4 regions of the Herminiimonas glaciei genome follow, and region 1 is predicted to be linked to each of the others. Evidence: predicted binding sites of a transcription regulator. Region 1 holds the regulator's gene; each other region holds the start of a gene.
The links. The regulator sigma-54, encoded in region 1, starts transcription at its own class of promoters, with help from an activator protein. The targets are predictions, from matches to a motif close to TGGCANGNAANCTGCTTT.

Region 1 (4,811 bases):
CGGTCGCGACCGGACGTTACCTGGGTGATACCGATCGTAGTGATATCAGCCAGCAGTCCGTTTATGCATTGAAAGACACCTTGGCGGAAACCGGTTTGGGACAGGTGCGGGCACCGGATGTATTGGTGCAGCAGACGCTCACAACAAATCAGGCGGGCACAGAACGCACGACCTCGTCGACAGCTGTGGACTGGAATACAAAATCCGGCTGGTTTGTAGACCTGAATCCAAACAATGAATCACCTGGCGAACGGGTCAATGTCGGAATGCAGCAACAGCTGGGCTTGTTGACAGTTGCAGGTAATGTACCGGAACAAAATGCCTGTACCGTTGGTGGTTATGCCTGGTTGTATTTCTTTGATTACCGGACCGGGCAGTACTCGATGAACTCAACCAATCAAATGGCTGGACGTCGTTTGACAGGCAATGCTTTGGTCGCGGGTATTACGACCATACGACTGGGTACCGGGAAAACCACGACACTGGTGACTGATACCGGTGGTGTACTGAATAATGAAAGTAATCCGCCGCCACCACCGGATTCCCTCAAAGGTGCGCGTCGCGTCTCCTGGCAAGAGTTGATTGTTGATTAGTGTCCGTCAAATGTAATGGCGCAATATTTCATGAAACTGGCGCGACGCCCTTGTGAGTTGTCGGCAGGCTTGCTTGCAGTGCTTGCACATATATTATTGGTCGTCTATTTCGCGACCGCGACGGTGGGTAATTCTGTTGCAGGGGCGATGACACAGCGCGTGGTGGACGTTGCATTGCAGGAGGGACGGGCGAGTATTCTTGCCGTTTCGCAGCAAACCTCGTCTGTTGTCAGGAAGAGTGTGGAAGTAGCACGGGAAGCAGTTGCGGCCGCGCCCATATTGCCGCATCTGCCTGACGCCAGCTTGCGCGGCCAACATTACTTTGCGTCAAGCGAGCTGACGCAAAAACCTTTGGTCGCGGTCGATATTCCGGAAAATTTTGCCTTACTGGTGCCGGGGGCACCTGATCAAGTGGCGGTTTTACGCTTGTTAATAAGTGAATACGGGGATGTCGACCAGGCGCTCATTGAAGATACTGTGGTGCCGCTTGATACGGAAGAGATATTGTCCGCCACTTTCAAGAAAGTAAAATTTCATCCCGGCGAAATCAATGGACGTACAGTCAAAAGCCAGCTCAGGATCGCAATCCGCCTGGGTGAAGAAGTCACTGCAGCCAGCAATGAAATAGGCCTGCGATGACGCAGCAAGCGGACACAAAAAAGGGCGCAATCTGCGCCCTTCATTTCATCCGGCCGATTTGCCCGGCCTTGCCTTTAGCTTAAGGCGTTACAGCGTCTGACGCATCCGGCAATCGTTTGATCGCATCGTGTTGATGGTCTTGCTGTTTGGTTTTGTATTTGATCACTTGTCGATCGAGCTTGTCGATCAGTGTATCAATGGCAGCGTATAAATTATCTGCGATACTTTCCGCGTGCAGATCCTTGCCTCTCACTCGCAAGTTAATTTCCGCCCTTTGGCGTTTTTCTTTCTCGGGAAGATTGTCTACAGTCAGGATGACTGCAATATCGATAACGTGATCAAAATGTCGTTTGATGCGCTCCAATTTACCTTGTACATATTCGCGGATGGCGGGGGTCAATTCGAGGTGATGTCCACTGATTGTGAGATTCATACAGTGCTCCTATGAAAGTCACTGGAGGTTATGCGCGTCTTGTTAAGTGACTACGCCGAACACAGCAACGTATAACTACAACAAAAACTACAAAGGACGATATCTACAACGACTTGCGCAGATTGACCGGTGGGATCTTCAGGGCTTCGCGGTATTTTGCTACTGTCCGTCGCGCTACCACCATGCCTTGTTCTGCCAGCATGTCGGCAATCTTGCTATCAGAGAATGGAATTTTCGGGTCTTCAGCTCCTATCAATTGTTTGATCAGTGCCCGTATCGCCGTCGACGAAGCTTCACCACCGGCTTCTGTTGCGACATGGCTGCCGAAAAAGTATTTCAATTCGAACATCCCGTGGGGAGTCAGCATGTACTTCTGGGTGGTTACACGTGAAATAGTACTCTCGTGTAGACCCAGTGTATCAGCTATTTCACGTAAAACAAGCGGTCTCATTGCGACCGCACCGTGCGAAAAGAAGTTCCTCTGACGTTCAACAATTGCCTCTGCGACACGCAGGATGGTGTCGAAGCGCTGACGCATATTCTTGATTAACCATTTTGCTTCTTGCAACTGGGAACCAAGCGATGCCTCGCCCTTGCTTTGCTTCAAAATGTTGGCATACATGCTATTAACGCGCAGCCGTGGCATCACGTCGTGGTTCAGCATGACTTGCCAGCCGCTACGGGTACGTTTGACGATGACGTCAGGCACCACATAGTCGGAAGCATCCGTTGCAAAAATGGAACCTGGATGCGGATTGCATTGCTTGATGATGGCTTGTGCTTCGCGCAAGTCTTCGTCATCGCAATCCAGTGCCTTGCGCAATTTGTTGAAGTCGCGCTGGGCGAATAGCGGCAAGTGATTTTCCACGATGGCGAGGGCCATGCGGCGGGTCACCATTGCCACTTTGGGCATACGTTTGATTTGCAGTGCCAGGCATTCGGCAGCATCACGCGCACCTACGCCCGGTGGATCGAAGCTCTGCAACATTTTGAGAGAGATCTGCAGTTCTTCCAGTTCGATCTCCAGCTCTTCCGGCAGGCGGGCATGGATTTCTTCCAGCTCTTCTTCCAGATAGCCATTGTCATTCAATGCATCAATGATTAACTCAAGCAGCGCACGGTCGCGGTGTTCGCGTACGGTAACGCGCATTTGTTCGAGCAGATGCTCACGCAAGGTTGTTTCATGCGCTTCGAGTTGCGGGCGGGCATCATCGTCCTCCGGGGCCTTGGAGGTGCGTGCTACATCGTCGAAACTCCATTCGCTGTCACCGCTTGACGCTTCCGGCAAATCGGGCGCGTCGGAGCCGCCTTCGCTATCCGGGGTTTGGGGGGTATTGGCTTCGATGCTGGCGCCTTCCGGCGTCGTGCCGCTGGCACCGATGGCACCGTCAGCCAGCAGGCGTACTGCATGATCCAGCGGATCATCGGTACGTTCCAGCATCGGGTTGTCGGCAAGAATCTGTTCCAGTTCCTGATGCAATTCAAGAGTCGATAACTGCAGCAGGCGGATCGATTGCTGCAGTTGTGGCGTAAGTGCCAGGTGTTGCGAGACTCGTAGTTGCAGGGATTGCTTCATAGATGTTTTTTCTTCCGCTTACATGCGGAAATGTTCACCTAAGTAGACGCGCCGTACCGATTCATTGGCGATGATGTCGTCCGGTCGTCCGCTGGCCAATACCGCACCCTGGTTAATGATGTAAGCGCGATCGCAGATGCCCAGTGTTTCGCGCACATTGTGATCGGTGATCAGCACGCCGATGCCACGTTCTTTGAGGAAACGCACAATGCGCTGGATTTCAATCACCGCGATAGGGTCGACACCTGCAAACGGTTCATCGAGCAGGACGAAACGCGGATTGGTCGCCAATGCACGGGCAATTTCGACCCGGCGGCGTTCACCACCGGATAGCGACATCGCCTGGTTTTCGCGCAGCTTTTCAATTTGCAAATCGGCCAGCAAGGTGTCCAGGCGCTGTTCCAGTTGCGACGAGTTCAATGCCTTGCCGTTGACGCGCTGCAATTCAAGCACAGCGCGGATATTGTCTTCGACGCTGAGCTTGCGGAAGACCGATGCTTCCTGCGGCAGGTAGGACAGGCCGAGTTGTGCGCGCTTGTGGATAGGCAGGCGCGAGATGTCGACGCCATCCAGTTCGATGCGGCCGGCATCAGACGGTACCAGGCCCACGATCATGTAGAAGGAAGTGGTCTTGCCGGCGCCGTTAGGGCCGAGCAAACCGATCACTTCGCCGCTTTCAACTTGCAATGCGACATCGCGCACAACCTGGCGCGCGCCATAGCTTTTCTGGAGTCCGTTAACGATCAGCTTGCTAGACATCTTATTTTGCCTTTGTATCTGCGGCACGCGGTTGGATTACGGCCTTGATGCGGCCGGCACCTTGTTTGCTGTCGCCGCTTGACGTGTTATGTACGGTAAAGAATTCAGCGCGTGTGTCGTAGGAGATGAATTCGCCTTCGACTTCATCGGTGGGCTTGCCGTTTTCCAGGCGACGCATGCGGGCCTTGGAAAACAACTTCATGATTTCGGCCTTGTCATCGTATTCAATGCGTTCAGCCTGGCCTTCTATCCATTGGTCCGGACCGCCATCGCGCTTTTGCTTGAAGTTAGCCAGCGTATCGGAGGAGCCGTATAGCGTGATGAATTGATAGCCGGCCGGGTCTTGCTTGACCACCATCTTGTTGGCTTTCATCAGGATGGTGCCGCGGGTTAACACGACATTGCCGGTGAAGGTGTTGATCTGCTTGATGTCGTCGTATTCCATTTTATTGGCTTCGACATTGGTGGGCTTGGTGGCATCGGCCTTTTCGGCAAAGGAGCCGACCGTTGTGCCCAAGCCGCAGAGAACCAGAAGTACGGAAAGGAAGCGTTTCATGAAAGTTCTCTAAATGAATGCGTCGGATAAAAATCGTCTATGCGCTTAGCGCGGATGTGCGGCTTGATACTGCGCATTAACATTGCTGGATAAATTGAATTCGCCGGTTGCATTATTGGCGAACATACCGCTGCCGTTCAATGTCGATGTGCCGACTTTGATATCGACATGCTTGGGCGTCTTCATGATCTCATCATCCGGCAGGATCAGCAGGTACGAGGTCTTGAGCTGGAAGTGCTGTGAGCCCGCTGCCGG
Region 2 (4,811 bases), 550 kb from region 1:
CACCACGACGGTGCATCGCAAAAGTCATTGCCAGCGCGCCGCGTATCGGGCGTAGTTCACCTGACAACGATAACTCTCCGGCAAACTCATACTGGTCCAGTGTATCCGCCGGCATTTGTTGTGAGGCTGCCAGGATGCCAAGTGCTATCGGTAAATCAAAACGCCCGGACTCTTTCGGCAGATCTGCCGGTGCGAGGTTGACGGTGATGCGGCGCGCCGGGAATTCGAAGCCGGCATTTTGCAAGGCGGCGCGAACGCGGTCTTTGGATTCCTTGACCTCGGTTTCCGGCAGGCCAACGATAGTGAAGGAAGGGAGACCATTCGCCAGATGCACTTCTACCGTGACTTCCGGTGCCTGCATGCCGCTTAAGCCACGACTCGTCAAAACTGCCAGGCTCATAGCTCCCCTGTGCTTCTTTAGCGCTTGCCCACGATGACAGCAATCTCAATCAGGGCATCCCTTGGAATGCGCGCTACCTGTACCGTGGCGCGGGCCGGCGGATTGGTTTTGAAGTATTCGCCATAGACGCGATTCATTGCGGCAAAGTCATTCAGGTCTTTCATATAGACAGTACTCATCAGGACATCGTCATGCGTCAGACCTTGCGATCTCAGTTTCTCACCGATGTGATCAAGCACGGCCTTTGTCTGTTCCTCGATAGTGCTGCCCTGAATCGCGTTACCAGCCGCATTCAATGGCAGTACACCGGACAAATAGATAGTGTCGCCATGTGCCACCATCTGCGAATACGGGCCGACCGCCGGATACATTTTGCTGCTTGAGAGGATTTGCTTTCCGGGTTGTGCCGGTGCGGCGCAGCCGCTCAAAAGCGCTGTCACTGCCAACATCAATACCAAGGCGAAGCGGGATGAGGAAGCGGTCATCTTGTATCTCCTGAAGGGTTATCTACTTGTAAAAGTCAGCGGTGGTACTCATGCTTTTGATAGTTGAGTTTGTAACTCCTGTTGGTGCTTGCAGTGTTTGAGATGCTCCAGATGTGCGATGGTCGCCTTGACGATGGCAAACATCAAGGCTTGGTCTTTACTTGGGTGGTCTGAGATGTGGACTACGGTGTTGCCGATGTGGATGGCTTTGCCGTGAGGATCGGAGGGGGATTGCTGGTAAGTGATTGCTAACTCATAAGTTGCAATCAGGGGACCGCAGGCTTGCCAGTCGCGCGTCCATTTTGGGATTTGTCTGCCGTTGTTCCATAGTGAGCCGGCATTTTCATAAAACTCTTCAACATTATGGCAACCCATTAATTGGGCCAGATGGCGTTCCTTGGAGACGCAGCTACGGAAGTACTCTTCATCGCTCATACGCATGGCTTGCTCCTTTATAAGAATGGGATGCCGATGCCGACTTTGAATCGATACTGCCTGCCGCAAACGATAAGGGCAGGATGCCGGACCTGCCTGTATCGTATGCGACGGTTATTAATAGTGTCTTACTTTTTCAGTTGCGCTTCCAGGGCCGCAACCTGTGCTTCCAGTGCTTCGAGTTTGGCGCGGGTATTGGCCAGCACTTGTGCCTGCACATCGAATTCTTCGCGGGTCACGAGATCCAGCTTGGAGAAGCCCTGGCTCATCATGGCCTTCACGTTTTTTTCAATATCCTTGGCTGGTGAGTTCTCCAGTACCTGATTGATCTTGTCTTGCATTTCATTAAAGAAGTTAGGCTTTTCCATGTGATCCTCTGAGTAAAAATTATTTAGCACCATAACAGTGCGATTTGCTTTTGCGCGTGCTATAAAAGTGCATATTTCTGTATTTTCCGGGAGGGAATATATCAGTCAGCAACCGTAAACGATAAAAATGATAGTACAAGCAGCCCAAAGAAGGCTGGCATGAGTCCTGCTAAATAGGTATCGAAGATAACCAACGTTTGGTTTCTACATTCAACTTTAAAGGGAAGATCATGAAAAAACTGATTATCGCGGTTGCTGTAATGGGTGCATTCGCCGGTAGTATGGCGCACGCTGAGGACGTCATTCCAGAACATTCGTTCACGGGCAACCTTTCTGTAGTCAGCGACTATCGTTTCCGTGGTGTTTCACAAACCTTTAAACAACCAGCCGTACAAGGCGGTTTCGATTACGCACACTCGAGCGGCTTTTACGTCGGCAACTGGAACTCGAACGTAAGTGGCAACCAATTTACCGACGGCTCCATCGAGATGGATCTGTACGGTGGTTACAAATTCAATATTACACCTGACGTAACCGCTGATGTCGGTGTTTTGTACTACTACTACCCAGGCGCGCAGATCGTTGGCGGCAAACGTTACAACACGACTGAATTGTACGGTTCGATCGGCTACAAATGGTTTACCGCCAAATACAGCAGCACAGTTTCGGATTTCTTCGGTACGCCAGATTCAAAAGGCTCGGGTTACCTCGAGTTGAACGCAGCGTTTGAAGTCGCAGAGAAAACCACGTTGGGTTTCCACGTTGGTCATCAAAAAGTGCGTCATTACAGTGACCTGGATTACACCGACTATAAAGTCTCGCTGGCTCGTGACTTTGGTTTCGCAACGATTGGCCTGGCTATCGTCGGTACTGACGTAAGTGGTGACGGCGTAGTGACCAGCCCAAGCGGGAAATCGAAGAAAACTGCCGGCACTACCGGTGTATTGTCGATCTCCAAAGCATTCTAATTTTAAAAATAACGTAAGAGGTTCCCATGAAACTGATTACTGCCATTATCAAGCCCTTCAAGCTGGATGAAGTGCGGGAAGCCTTGTCTGCGATTGGCGTGCAAGGTATCACCGTTACCGAAGTTAAAGGTTTCGGTCGCCAAAAAGGTCACACCGAGTTGTATCGCGGTGCTGAGTATGTCGTTGATTTCCTGCCTAAGACAAAAATCGAAGCTGCTGTGGATGATGCGATCGTTGATCGCGTGATCGAAGCAATCGAGACTGCGGCAAGAACCGGCAAAATCGGCGACGGCAAGATTTTTGTCTATGACCTGCAACAAGTCGTCCGCATCCGCACCGGTGAAACCGGTAAAGAAGCACTTTAAGGGGAATGAGATGAGTATGAAGAAAATGTTCACAAGTGCCCTTGCCACAGGTGCTCTGTTGCTGGCAGTCGGATTCTCGGCGCCGGCGATGGCGGCGGAAGATGCAGCAGCTCCGGCAGCTGCGCCAGCGGCTGAAGCGGTAGTGGTCGTCACCGAAACACAAACAACGGCACCTGCTGCCGCGCCAGCGGCTCCGGCAGCACCTGAGGTTGTATTGAATACAGGTGATACCGCCTGGATGCTGACATCGACCATGCTGGTTATCCTGATGACCATCCCTGGCCTCGCATTGTTCTACGGCGGCCTGGGCCGTTCGAAGAATATGTTGTCGGTACTGATGCAGGTCTTCGTGATCTTCTCGACGATTACCGTGTTGTGGTGCCTGTACGGCTACAGCCTGGTATTTGCGGATGGTGGCTCCTTCGTCGGAACCTTTGGCAAGCTCTTCCTCAATGGCATCAAACCAGACACCTTGTCGGGCTCGATTCCTGAGTATGTATTCGTTGCCTTCCAATCGACCTTTGCTGCCATCACTTGCGCACTGATCGTAGGTGCTTTCGCGGAACGCATGAAGTTCGCTGCAGTGCTGGCTTTCAGCATCCTGTGGTTCACCTTCAGCTACATCCCGGTCGCTCACATGGTGTGGGCTCCTACCGGCCTGTTGTTCGCTGACGGTGCACTCGACTTTGCGGGCGGTACCGTGGTTCACATCAATGCCGGTGTAGCTGGCCTGGTGGGTGCTTACATGGTTGGCAAACGTATCGGTTTCGGCAAGGAAGCTATGCCTCCGCATTCGCTGACATTGACGATGGTTGGTGCATCGCTGCTGTGGGTGGGCTGGTTTGGTTTCAATGCCGGTTCCGCTTTGGGTGCAAACCCGATCGCCGGCCTGGCATTCATCAACACCATCCTTGCAACCGGCGCTGCAACCCTGGCCTGGATTACTACTGAATCCATGCTCAAAGGCAAGGCTTCGATGTTGGGTGCTGCTTCGGGTGCGGTTGCTGGCCTGGTTGGTATCACGCCGGCTGCCGGTTTCGTCGGTCCTATGGGTTCCATCGTCCTCGGCCTGATCGTTGGTGCAGTCTGCGTATGGGGTGTCAGTGGTCTGAAACGCCTGCTGGGTGCGGATGATGCATTCGACGTATTCGGTGTGCACGGTGTCGGCGGTATCGTCGGTGCGATCCTGACCGGTGTGTTGGCGGCTCCATCGTTTGGTGGTACCGGCGCAGCGGACTTCTCGATCGCTCACCAAGTGATGGTGCAGTTCAAAGCTGTGTTGATCACCGTAGTGTGGACGGCTGTGGTTGCCTTCATCATCTACAAACTGGTTGACCTGGTCATCGGTCTGCGTGTTTCGGATGAAGCAGAACGCGAAGGCCTGGACATTACCAGCCACGGTGAAACGGCTTATCACTCCTGATAACAGTTCTTACGTGATGGCCCCGCGTAAGCGGGGCTCCAAAAAAGCGCCTCCTCGGGGGGCGCTTTTTTCATTTACGGGCTTGTTTGGGACTTTAAAAACGCCTTTCAGCCCTAATCTACGTGTGCCAAATTGAGCAAATCTGCTCGCAATGCGGACGACGCAAGCGGCATTTCCCGTTAGAATCAGCTTCAATTAACGATAGTTTCAGCACAAAAGGTTTATATGGTTCCGCATCTCGTCACGGCTTTGAACGGTCCGCTGCTTGACCTTGAAAAGAAAATCCTGACCGCCACCCCCGCCATCGAGCGCTGGTTCAGGCTGGAATGGCAAGAACATACCCCTCCTTTTTATTGTTCCGTCGATT
Region 3 (4,811 bases), on a different contig from region 1:
ATGGGCGACACCGGGCAGCGTGATCGATAAATGATGCGGCAATTCGCGGAAAACCGTGGCACCGGTCAGCACCGGCAAGCGTGAAATCAGCGCCACGCTGGGCGTCAGGTGGTCGGCGGCAGGGTCGGGATCGTAGCCCAGTTGTTGCGCATCCCGGTATTTCTCTGTTTTCGCCAGTACATCCTTCAAGGCCTGTTGCGAAAAGATCTCCTGCAAGCCGATGACGTCGGCATCCAGCCTATCCAGTTGTTGCGCAATCCAGCTAATCTTGGCATCGTATTCCTCGGCGGAATACGGAATCTGGTCTTCATAGTATTTCATGCCCGGCAATGCCAGATTGCAGACATTGAAGGTGGCAAAGCGGAGTTCTTGTTGCATAATGTGCTCCAAATTTTATAGATGAGCGTAACACGCATGGCCAAAAAAGAGCATATTTCCGAAACGCCGGCGACCCAATGGTTGCGTCGTAACGGGATAGGTTTTTCTGAACACCCTTACGATTATGAAGAACATGGCGGAACCACGGTTTCGGCACAAAAACTGGGGGTCGATGAACACCATGTGGTGAAAACGCTGGTGATGCAGGATGAGGCGGCCAAGCCGTTGATCGTGCTGATGCACGGGGACCGCAAGGTTTCGACCAAAAACCTGGCGCGCCAGATCGGTTGCAAATCGGTAGAGCCGTGCAAGCCGGAAGTGGCGAACCGGCATTCCGGTTTCCTGATCGGCGGTACTTCACCTTTCGGCACGCGTAAACAAATGCCGGTTTATGTCGAGCAGAGTATCCTTGCGCTGGAACAGATTTATATCAATGGTGGTCGGCGCGGTTACCTGATCGGTATCGCACCGCAGGTGTTGACAGACAGCCTGGCGGCCAAGCCGGTGCAGTGTGCGCTCGAAGAATAATGATTGCTATCGCGCAGGCGATGCGGAAATACCAGAACTCATTTCATAAATATCCGTGAGATGCGTTCTTACCAAAAGCGGTGCTGGCAAGGCGTGCGACGCGTCGCATAGTGGCCTATGCGCAAGGAGCACAACGCGGCCAGCGCCGCTTTTGGTAAGAACCCGGAGGGAACGGGCTATTTGGGCGTATTGCTGCGTTGTGCCGCTTGCCAAGGGGACCACCCTTGGCGGCGCGACACGCCTTGCACTACCTCCCAAATAGCCGCGTTCGCACTCGCGGATATTTGTGAAATGAGTTCTAGAAAGGTTGGTATGAATACAGTTTTATTTGCCCTGGGTGCTTATCTGATAGGCTCGATTTCATTTGCCGTCGTGGTCAGCAAATGCTTTCGCCTGGCTGATCCGCGCAGCTACGGCTCGAAGAATCCGGGCGCGACCAATGTGCTGCGCAGCGGGAACAAGAAAGCCGCGATCCTGACTTTGCTCGGCGATGGTGCCAAAGGCTTTCTCGCCGTGTGGCTGGTCAAGCACTTCGGCCCGGCCTACGGTGTGCATGAAAACGGCGTGGCGCTGGTGGCAATTGCAGTCTTCCTTGGTCACCTGTGGCCGGTTTTCTTCCGCTTTGTTGGTGGCAAGGGTGTTGCGACCGCACTCGGCGTATTGCTGGCATTGAATGGCTGGCTGGGCCTGGCGACCCTGGTCACCTGGCTGGTGATTGCCTATGCTTTCCGCTATTCGTCACTGGCAGCCTTGATTGCGGCCATCTTTGCGCCTTTTTATTACGGCTTGTTGTTCGGACCGGATGTGATTTTGCTGGCGGTGCTGGCGATGAGCATCCTGCTGGTCTACAGACACAGCAAGAATATCGGTAATCTGTTAGCAGGAAAAGAAAGCCGCCTCGGCAGCAAGAAGAAATAAGCTTGCCGGTACCCCGTGCGGGATACCGGCCAGCATCCGTTCAGATTTCGCGGATGCTATCCAGCGGCCAGCGTGGCTTCACATTGAAAGCGTAATCGCGCTTGGCTGCAGCGGGATTCAGTTGCAAACGCATCGCTCCGGCGAATGCAATCATCGCACCATTGTCGGTGCAAAATTCCAGTTCCGGATAAAACACCTTGAAGTGTTTCTTCGCCGCCGCGGCATTCAGCGAGGCGCGCAATTGCTGGTTGGCGCCGACGCCGCCGGCTATCACCAGGCGTTTCAGGCCGGTGTGTTTCAGCGCGGTCACGCATTTGGCCGTCAATACTTCAACGATGGCATCGACGAAGGCACGGGCGATATTGGCCTTGTCCTGTTCGCAGATATTCGTCGTGTGATTTTTGACGACCGTCAACACTGCGGTCTTCAAGCCGGAGAAGCTGAAATCCAGGTTCTTCGAATGCAGCATCGGACGCGGCAGCTTGTAGGCCGTCGGATCACCGAATTCAGCCATGCGTGAAATCGCCGGGCCGCCCGGATACCCCAGGCCCAACAGCTTGGCCGATTTATCAAAGGCTTCACCGGCCGCGTCATCCAGTGTTTCACCCAGCATCGTGTATAGACCGACGCCGTCAACCCGCATCAATTGTGTATGACCGCCGGACACCAGCAGGGCGATGAAAGGAAATTCCGGTGGTTCGCTCGCCAGCAGGGGCGACAGCAAATGGCCTTCCAGGTGATGGATGCCCAATACCGGTTTATCCAGTGCCAGGCCGAGGCCGCAGGCGACGGATGCACCGACCAGCAGCGCACCGGCGAGGCCGGGACCTTGTGTATACGCAATCGCGTCTATCGCATCATGCCGGATGCCGCTTTCGCTGAATACCTGGTCCAGCAATGGCAGGGCGCGGCGGATATGGTCGCGCGACGCCAGTTCAGGCACCACGCCACCGTATTCCTCATGCATTTTCACTTGTGAATAAAGGGCGTGCGCAAGCAAGCCGCGTTGTGTGTCATACAACGCCAGACCCGTTTCATCACAGGAGGATTCGATACCGAGAACAAGCATGGGGATAAAGTTGCAAAAAATATGCAACATGTGGTGTGATTCTTGCGTGGATTGTAGCTTATTCTGATGCAAGACCCCATCCACGATTTTTATAGATTGCCGAATGACTAAGATTTCCCAGCCAGATTTGCACTCATTGCGCATCGTAGTCGTCAATCCGGTCGCACCGGAAGGCGAACTCGATGAGCAGGCGCTGGCGCAGGATGAGCGCACGCGTGCCTTGCGCATCGGTTTGCTGGAAGCCGGCTATAACATCATCGCGTCGTTCCCGGCCGACCTGCATTTGCCGGAGCGGGTCGCGCAATTGCAGCCGGACATGATCATCATCGATGCCGAATCCGATGCACGTGACGTGCTTGAGCATGTGGTGATGGCAACGCGCAATGCGCGCCGTCCCATCGTCCTGTTTACCGAAGACAAGGCCAAATCCAGCATGGAGGCGGCGATGGCGGCCGGTGTCTCGGCCTACATCGTGGCCGGCCTGCAATCTGAACGGATCAAGCCAGTGCTGGATGTAGCGCTGGCGCGCTTCAACGCCGAACAAAAATTGCTGACCGAGTTATCGGATACCAAACTCAAGCTGGCCGAGCGTAAAACCATAGAACGCGCCAAGGGTTTGCTGATGGAGCGGCACAAGATTTCCGAAGACGAAGCCTATATAAAACTGCGTCGCATGGCGATGGACAAGAACCTGAAATTGTCCGAGCTGGCGCAACGCGTACTGGATATTGCCGACCTGCTGGGCTGACACGTCAGCTGAAGTGCTGCACCAGTAAGTCATTACTCCTCTGCACTGAAGTAATGCGCCGCACAAAAAGAGAGCGTTTTAAGTGCTCGGTTTGCATCGCAAACATCTGAAAACAGCCTGATCGCGCTGGCACACCAATTGCTAAACAGTAGCTAGTACCAACGAAGGTGCTACGAACAAATCATTACTCATACCAATGGCGGTAAGAGTAATAAGGACAAAGACGTCCGTGTCGCATGAGCTTTGCTTGTGCCGGCCCGGGCGTCTTTTTTTTGTGCTTATCAGAACCGCTCTTCGAGGAAATCATGACAACGAACGACAGGAAAACCAATATGACACGACGCACAATCTTGAAAGCGGGAGCAACCATTACTGCGACCGCCTTTAGTGGTTTGGCTACGCAAGGCGTGTGGGCGGCGGGTTCTGATAAGCCTGAAAAGGAAGAAGTAAAGATTGGTTTCATTCCACTGACCGATTGTGCTTCGGTGGTCATGGCTTCGGTCATGGGCTTCGATAAAAAATACGGCATCAAGATCGTGCCGACCAAGGAAGCATCGTGGGCCGGCGTGCGCGACAAGCTGGTCAATGGCGAGCTGGATGCGGCACATGTCTTGTATGGCCTGGTGTACGGCGTGCATGAAGGCATAGGCGGCGCGAAGAAGGACATGGCTGTCCTGATGGGCCTGAACAATAACGGGCAGGCGATTACCCTGTCGAAAAAGCTGGCCGAAGGCGGAGCGATTGACGGTCCCGGCCTCGCCAAGCTGATGCAAATGGAAAAGCGCGAATACACCTTCGCACAAACTTTCCCGACCGGCACCCATGCGATGTGGCTGTATTACTGGCTGGCGACCTACGGCATCAATCCATTGAAGGATGCAAAAGTCATCACCGTGCCGCCACCGCAAATGGTGGCGAATATGCGTGTCGGCAATATGGATGGCTATTGTGTCGGCGAACCATGGAACCACCGCGCCATCGTTGACGGCATCGGCATCACCGCCGCGACCACGCAAGACATCTGGAAAGACCATCCGGAAAAAGTACTGGGCACTACTTCGGACTGGGTCGCAAAAAATCCGAACACTGCGCGCGCCTTGACGGCTGCGGTGCTGGAAGCCGGTCGCTGGATCGATTCCTCGCTGTCGAACAAAAACAAAATGGCAGAAG
Region 4 (4,811 bases), on a different contig from region 1:
TGCGCGCCCTGCTCACAAAACACCGCCATGCCGAGGCCGAGGCGTTTCTGTGCCGGGTCGTCGCCATTTGCAGCGTGACGTTCGCGCTGCTTTGCGCGGCAGCCTTCCCAGTCGATCGCAGCAACTGCCTTATTCATGCAAGTCGTGTAATCGCCGGAGTCAAATAGCTTGTTGGTGATATTTGCGTATGGCATCGCAGCGGCAGGCACCAGACTCTTGGCGCGTAGCACATGTGGCTCGATGCCGAGTTCACGCGCTGCAATATCCAGCATCACTTCCAGCGCGAAACAAACACCGGTACGCGCCACGCCGCGGTACGGCAGGATCGGAGGTTTGTTGGTAGCAGCCGAACGTGTGCGACAAACAAAGCTGTCCATCACATACGGACCGGGCAGGATAGAACCGATCTGCGCGGCTTCCAGGCAGGCACTGAATGGATACGATGAGTAGGCGCCAGAATCGACCACTGCATCACAACGGATGCCGGCCAGGCGGCCTTCGCCGGTCACATCGACCGCAATGTCGTAGCCGTGTTCACGGCAATTGGCATTGGCAGTCAATTGTTCACGCCGGTCTTCCAGCCAGCGGATCGGACGCTTCAGGTGCATTGCCAGCCAGGCACAGCAGATTTCTTCCGGCAGCAAGATACCCTTGTAACCGAAGCCACCACCGACATCCGGTGAGATAACGCGTATCTGTCCTTCATCCAGGCCCAGGCATTCAGCCAGGCCGGTGCGATTGATGTGCGGTACCTGCGCCGCTGTGTACATAATCAGTTGGTCGACACGGGTATCCCACCAGCACAACACCGCGCGCCCTTCCATCGGCGCCATGCATTGGCGTGCCATACGTAGTTTGCGGCTGACGCTGTGGACTGCTTCATCCGTCGGGCTGACGCGCTTATCTATATTGGTTTCGGCAAAGACGTTTTCGCTCCAGTCGTCATGTACGCGGGTATCGCTTTGCAGCGTGCCGTACATATCGGCCATCACCGGCAGTTCCTGGTAATCAACGAATACAGTCGCTGCGATATCTTCCGCCCGTGCCCGATCCGGTGCGATACAGGCTGCGACCAGTTCACCGACATGGCGTACTTTGTCTTGTGCGAGTGGGTACTGAGCTGAAAGTTTGAAACCGGGCAATGAGGATGCCGCGACGATGGGACGGACGCTGGTCAGGTCCGCCATCGTGTAAACCAGGTGTTCCATGCCTTGCGGCTTTTCTATCTGCCCCAGACGGGCATGTGCCACCGGCGAACGGACAAATGCAACTTCAAGCATATCCGGCATGCGCATATCGCCGACGTATTTACCCTGGCCCAATAGCAGCCGTTTGTCTTCCTTGCGCAATACCTCGCGACCAATCCCTTGATCGGTACCGGATTGCATGAGCAAATCGGGCATCACCAGATCATTCATCGATATCTCCTGAACATTGCCGAAACATGAAAATGAATTCCATGTTCCTGCATCTCCAATAATTATGTGGCATACCACATTTATGTTGTTATATGTGATTCATTTTTGCGTTACGAGCGTGAATTATTTTCACCTCCTTTGCGCCGTACTACGATTTAATTTCAGTGAACCCCATCCTGCAAAAACCAAGAACAGGGTGCTACGGAACTGTCGTGATACTGAATACTAAACATCAACCTAAATGTGCTTTTCCAAGCTATGCCCACATACATAAAACTGACGGAATACCTTTAGCAATGACCATGCCAACCTTGCAGACATGTCAGATACTACGCCAGTCAAGTCATTGATTTCAATAAAAATTATTGAATTTCAATTTATGTGGTACAGCACATTTATTGGACTTGCATCAAACAATATTCTTGAATGAGTACCGATATTTGCTGTTGTACATGAAAATCACACGCTTTGCATCAAATTGGAAAAAATTTGTGTCAAAAAGGTGCAACAACATTTTGATTTGCGCACCACTTTGATCACAAGCAAATTCAACGTGACGTAAAACCGCATGCATCATGCCTGCCATACACATACCGCATGAACGTGATGAATCATCTCAAAGCAAATGAGAAAATGCACGCTGCAGTGCAATGCAAATTTTTTTAGTGAGGAAAAATTGTTAGCGCGCTTTGAGTAAAGGCACTCTGTCTGTAGCTTCGCTTTCCACCAGTCGTACCATCAACAGAATGAATAGCTTGCGCTCTTCCGGTGTGAGGCTTTCGATTGTGCGATCGTGCGCATTTTGCACTGAAGGACGCATCTTCTTTACCAATGCCCGCCCCTTGCGCGATAACTTGACGTACTTGACGCGCTTATCGTGCTCGGACTGGCTGCGCACGATCAGCTCACGCTGCTCCAGTCGCGGCAATACTTCCGCCACACTGGTGCGTTCCAGGCCGATATGGTGCGCCAGCGAGTTCTGGTCCAGCTCGCCGTACTCTTCCAGCGCCGTCAGCAGGCTGTACTGCACCGGCGTGATGTTGTGTTCCAGTGTTTCTTCCATGAACAGGGCACTGTGGATTTGATGCAAGCGACGAATCAGGAATCCCGGCCGTGTAAACAACAGGGAGCGTGCTTGTACTGACTCCATTTCGCTCATCAGGGAGGGCAAGGCTGCTTCTTCAATCTTGTTCATGGATAATTTATATATAAGGGAACTGGATGGAATCCGATGTGCCGCAAACCAGAAGTATATGTGAATCTGCAACAAAACCGGCAATAAAAATAGTTTATAAATGTGGTGCACCACATTTATTTAAACTTGGCATAGAATATGCGGTGCACCACATATTATCCCAACCATGAAGGACTTGCCATGAATCATATAATTCTCAAAGGCGGCCGTGTAATTGATCCAGCAGCCAATCGCGATGGTGTCTTCGATGTATTGATCAAGGACAATGTCATTGCTGCGATAGACCGCGACATCGCGGCACCGGACAGCAAGACAACAATTGTTGACTGTCGCGACAAGCTGGTCTTGCCCGGCCTGATCGACACGCATGGGCATGTGTACCAGGGTGTCACCGGTCGCTTCGGCCTCAATGCCGACATGTGCGGCGTGTATTCAGGCGTAACCACTTTGGTCGACCAGGGTGGTGCCAGCTGCATCACCCTGCCCGGCTTCCGCCAGTATGTGATCGAACCGTCGAAGACGCGGGTCGTCTCATATATGTCGGCCTATCTGGTCGGCGGCCTGGAAGGACATTTCTATCCTGAGCTATATCGTCCGGATTGCCTCGACGTGGAAGCAACGGTTACCGCCGCCAAAAAGAACAGCGATATCGTGCGTGGCCTGAAAGCACATGCGGAGATCGGTGGCTTTTCACGCTGGGGCGTGGATGTCATGCGCATCGCCTCGCAAATCGGACGCGAAGCGGCCCTCCCTGTTTATATCCACTTCGGTCAATTGTGGCCCAAGCCGGAAGACGGTGGCGCGCCGGTCAATCCGGACAGCATTTTCAACCAGGTCGTCGATATGTTGAAACCGGGCGACGTCCTGGCCCATCCTTTCAGCCGCCATCCGGGTGGCTTCGTTGAAGTGAATGGTTCCATCCATCCGATGGTCAAGGAAGCGATTGCGCGCGGACTGAAGATAGACGTCGGCCATGGTTCACACTTCAGTTTCAAAACCGCGCGCATCGTGCTGGATGCCGGTGTCGTGCCGGATACCCTGGGTGCCGATATGCATGGCTATAACACCATCGTCCCGCCACCAGCCGGCACGCCATCCTGGCACCCGGATGAAAGCGTCCATATCTTCAAGGGCAATGAACGCTTCAGCCTGGTATCTGCGATGACCAGCATGCTGGCGCTTGGCATCCCACTCAATCACGTAGTTGCCATGGTGACCAGCAATGCCGCCAAACTGGCCCGCATGGAAGATGAGATCGGCACCCTCAAGGTGGGTGGTGTCGCCGATGTCAGCGTACTGGATGACCTGCGTGGGCGTTGGGTAATGCATGACAATGAAGGTACGCAAGTCATTACCGATCGCATGCTGCATCCTGCGTTCTGCTACCGCAATGGCCAGCGCTACGATGCCACTGCCACCATCCTCCCTGTTGCAAAGGCCGCATGATGAAAATCAACCAGCCACTTACCCTGCAAGAAGTCGAACAAGTGTTCGACGCCTACGAAAAAGCATTGGTCGGCAATGACGTGGTCAAGCTTGATGAGTTGTTCTGGGATGATGCCGCAACCTTGCGTTACGGTGCGACGGAAAACCTGGTTGGCTATGAAGAGATACGTGCCTTCCGCCTGCAACGACCGTCCGCCAACCTGGCGCGCACCGTGACCAGTCGGCACATCACGACCTTTGGTGACAATTTTGCGGTGGCCAACATTACCTTCACCAAAGAAGGTGTGACCCGCATCGGACGACAAACCCAGACCTGGGTCAAATTCCCGGATGGCTGGCATGTCGTCGCCGCGCACGTCAGTTGGATGGATGCCAAATGAATAATCCACATAGTTCATACAACAGCGAGCTGCAACCCGGTACCGGCGGTGCCTTCCTGGCCGAAGCCTTCGGCCTGCCCTTGCAGGCGCATCTGCCGCTCGGCAATAAACTGGAAGGCGTGCGCTTCGCCGTCAAGGACGTGTTCGACATCGCCGGCACGCGTACCGGTGCCGGCAATCCGGTCTGGCTCTCCGGCAACTCGGCAGCGAGCAAGCATGCGGCGGCGGTTGAGCGCTTGTTGTCAGACGGTGCCAGATTCGTCGGCAAGACACTGACCGATGAACTCACATACAGCCTGGCAGGTATCAATGCGCACTATGGCGTACCGCGCAATCCTGCCAGCCCGGATCGCCTGCCCGGCGGCTCTTCGT

Region 2: the regulator sigma-54 is predicted to act here: its motif matches at 1,844-1,861, upstream of ACFQPC_RS11170 (TorF family putative porin).
Region 3: the regulator sigma-54 is predicted to act here: its motif matches at 2,904-2,921, upstream of ACFQPC_RS17830 (ANTAR domain-containing response regulator).
Region 4: the regulator sigma-54 is predicted to act here: its motif matches at 2,741-2,758, upstream of ACFQPC_RS09580 (amidohydrolase/deacetylase family metallohydrolase).

Annotation. Positions count from the first base shown of each region.
Region 1 covers NZ_JBHTBU010000002.1:625,958-630,768, forward strand. Annotated here, with positions in the region: gene ACFQPC_RS13805 (pilus assembly protein) at 1-593, shown strand, start outside; gene ACFQPC_RS13810 (hypothetical protein) at 609-1,232, shown strand; gene hpf (ribosome hibernation-promoting factor, HPF/YfiA family) at 1,312-1,665, opposite strand; gene ACFQPC_RS13820 (RNA polymerase factor sigma-54) at 1,769-3,241, opposite strand; gene lptB (LPS export ABC transporter ATP-binding protein) at 3,260-4,000, opposite strand; gene lptA (lipopolysaccharide transport periplasmic protein LptA) at 4,002-4,556, opposite strand; gene lptC (LPS export ABC transporter periplasmic protein LptC) at 4,602-4,811, opposite strand, start outside.
Region 2 covers NZ_JBHTBU010000002.1:74,811-79,621, reverse strand. Annotated here, with positions in the region: gene ACFQPC_RS11190 (YifB family Mg chelatase-like AAA ATPase) at 1-400, opposite strand, end outside; gene ACFQPC_RS11185 (Rid family detoxifying hydrolase) at 418-885, opposite strand; gene ACFQPC_RS11180 (aminoacyl-tRNA synthetase) at 934-1,326, opposite strand; gene ACFQPC_RS11175 (accessory factor UbiK family protein) at 1,449-1,688, opposite strand; gene ACFQPC_RS11170 (TorF family putative porin) at 1,919-2,656, shown strand; gene glnK (P-II family nitrogen regulator) at 2,683-3,021, shown strand; gene ACFQPC_RS11160 (ammonium transporter) at 3,038-4,444, shown strand; gene gshA (glutamate--cysteine ligase) at 4,670-4,811, shown strand, end outside.
Region 3 covers NZ_JBHTBU010000003.1:263,809-268,619, forward strand. Annotated here, with positions in the region: gene ACFQPC_RS17810 (endonuclease/exonuclease/phosphatase family protein) at 1-378, opposite strand, end outside; gene ybaK (Cys-tRNA(Pro) deacylase) at 415-906, shown strand; gene plsY (glycerol-3-phosphate 1-O-acyltransferase PlsY) at 1,219-1,824, shown strand; gene tsaD (tRNA (adenosine(37)-N6)-threonylcarbamoyltransferase complex transferase subunit TsaD) at 1,865-2,893, opposite strand; gene ACFQPC_RS17830 (ANTAR domain-containing response regulator) at 2,997-3,641, shown strand; gene ACFQPC_RS17835 (CmpA/NrtA family ABC transporter substrate-binding protein) at 3,974-4,811, shown strand, end outside.
Region 4 covers NZ_JBHTBU010000001.1:2,126,984-2,131,794, forward strand. Annotated here, with positions in the region: gene ACFQPC_RS09570 (xanthine dehydrogenase family protein molybdopterin-binding subunit) at 1-1,418, opposite strand, end outside; gene ACFQPC_RS09575 (MarR family winged helix-turn-helix transcriptional regulator) at 2,098-2,613, opposite strand; gene ACFQPC_RS09580 (amidohydrolase/deacetylase family metallohydrolase) at 2,794-4,059, shown strand; gene hpxZ (oxalurate catabolism protein HpxZ) at 4,056-4,439, shown strand; gene ACFQPC_RS09590 (amidase) at 4,436-4,811, shown strand, end outside.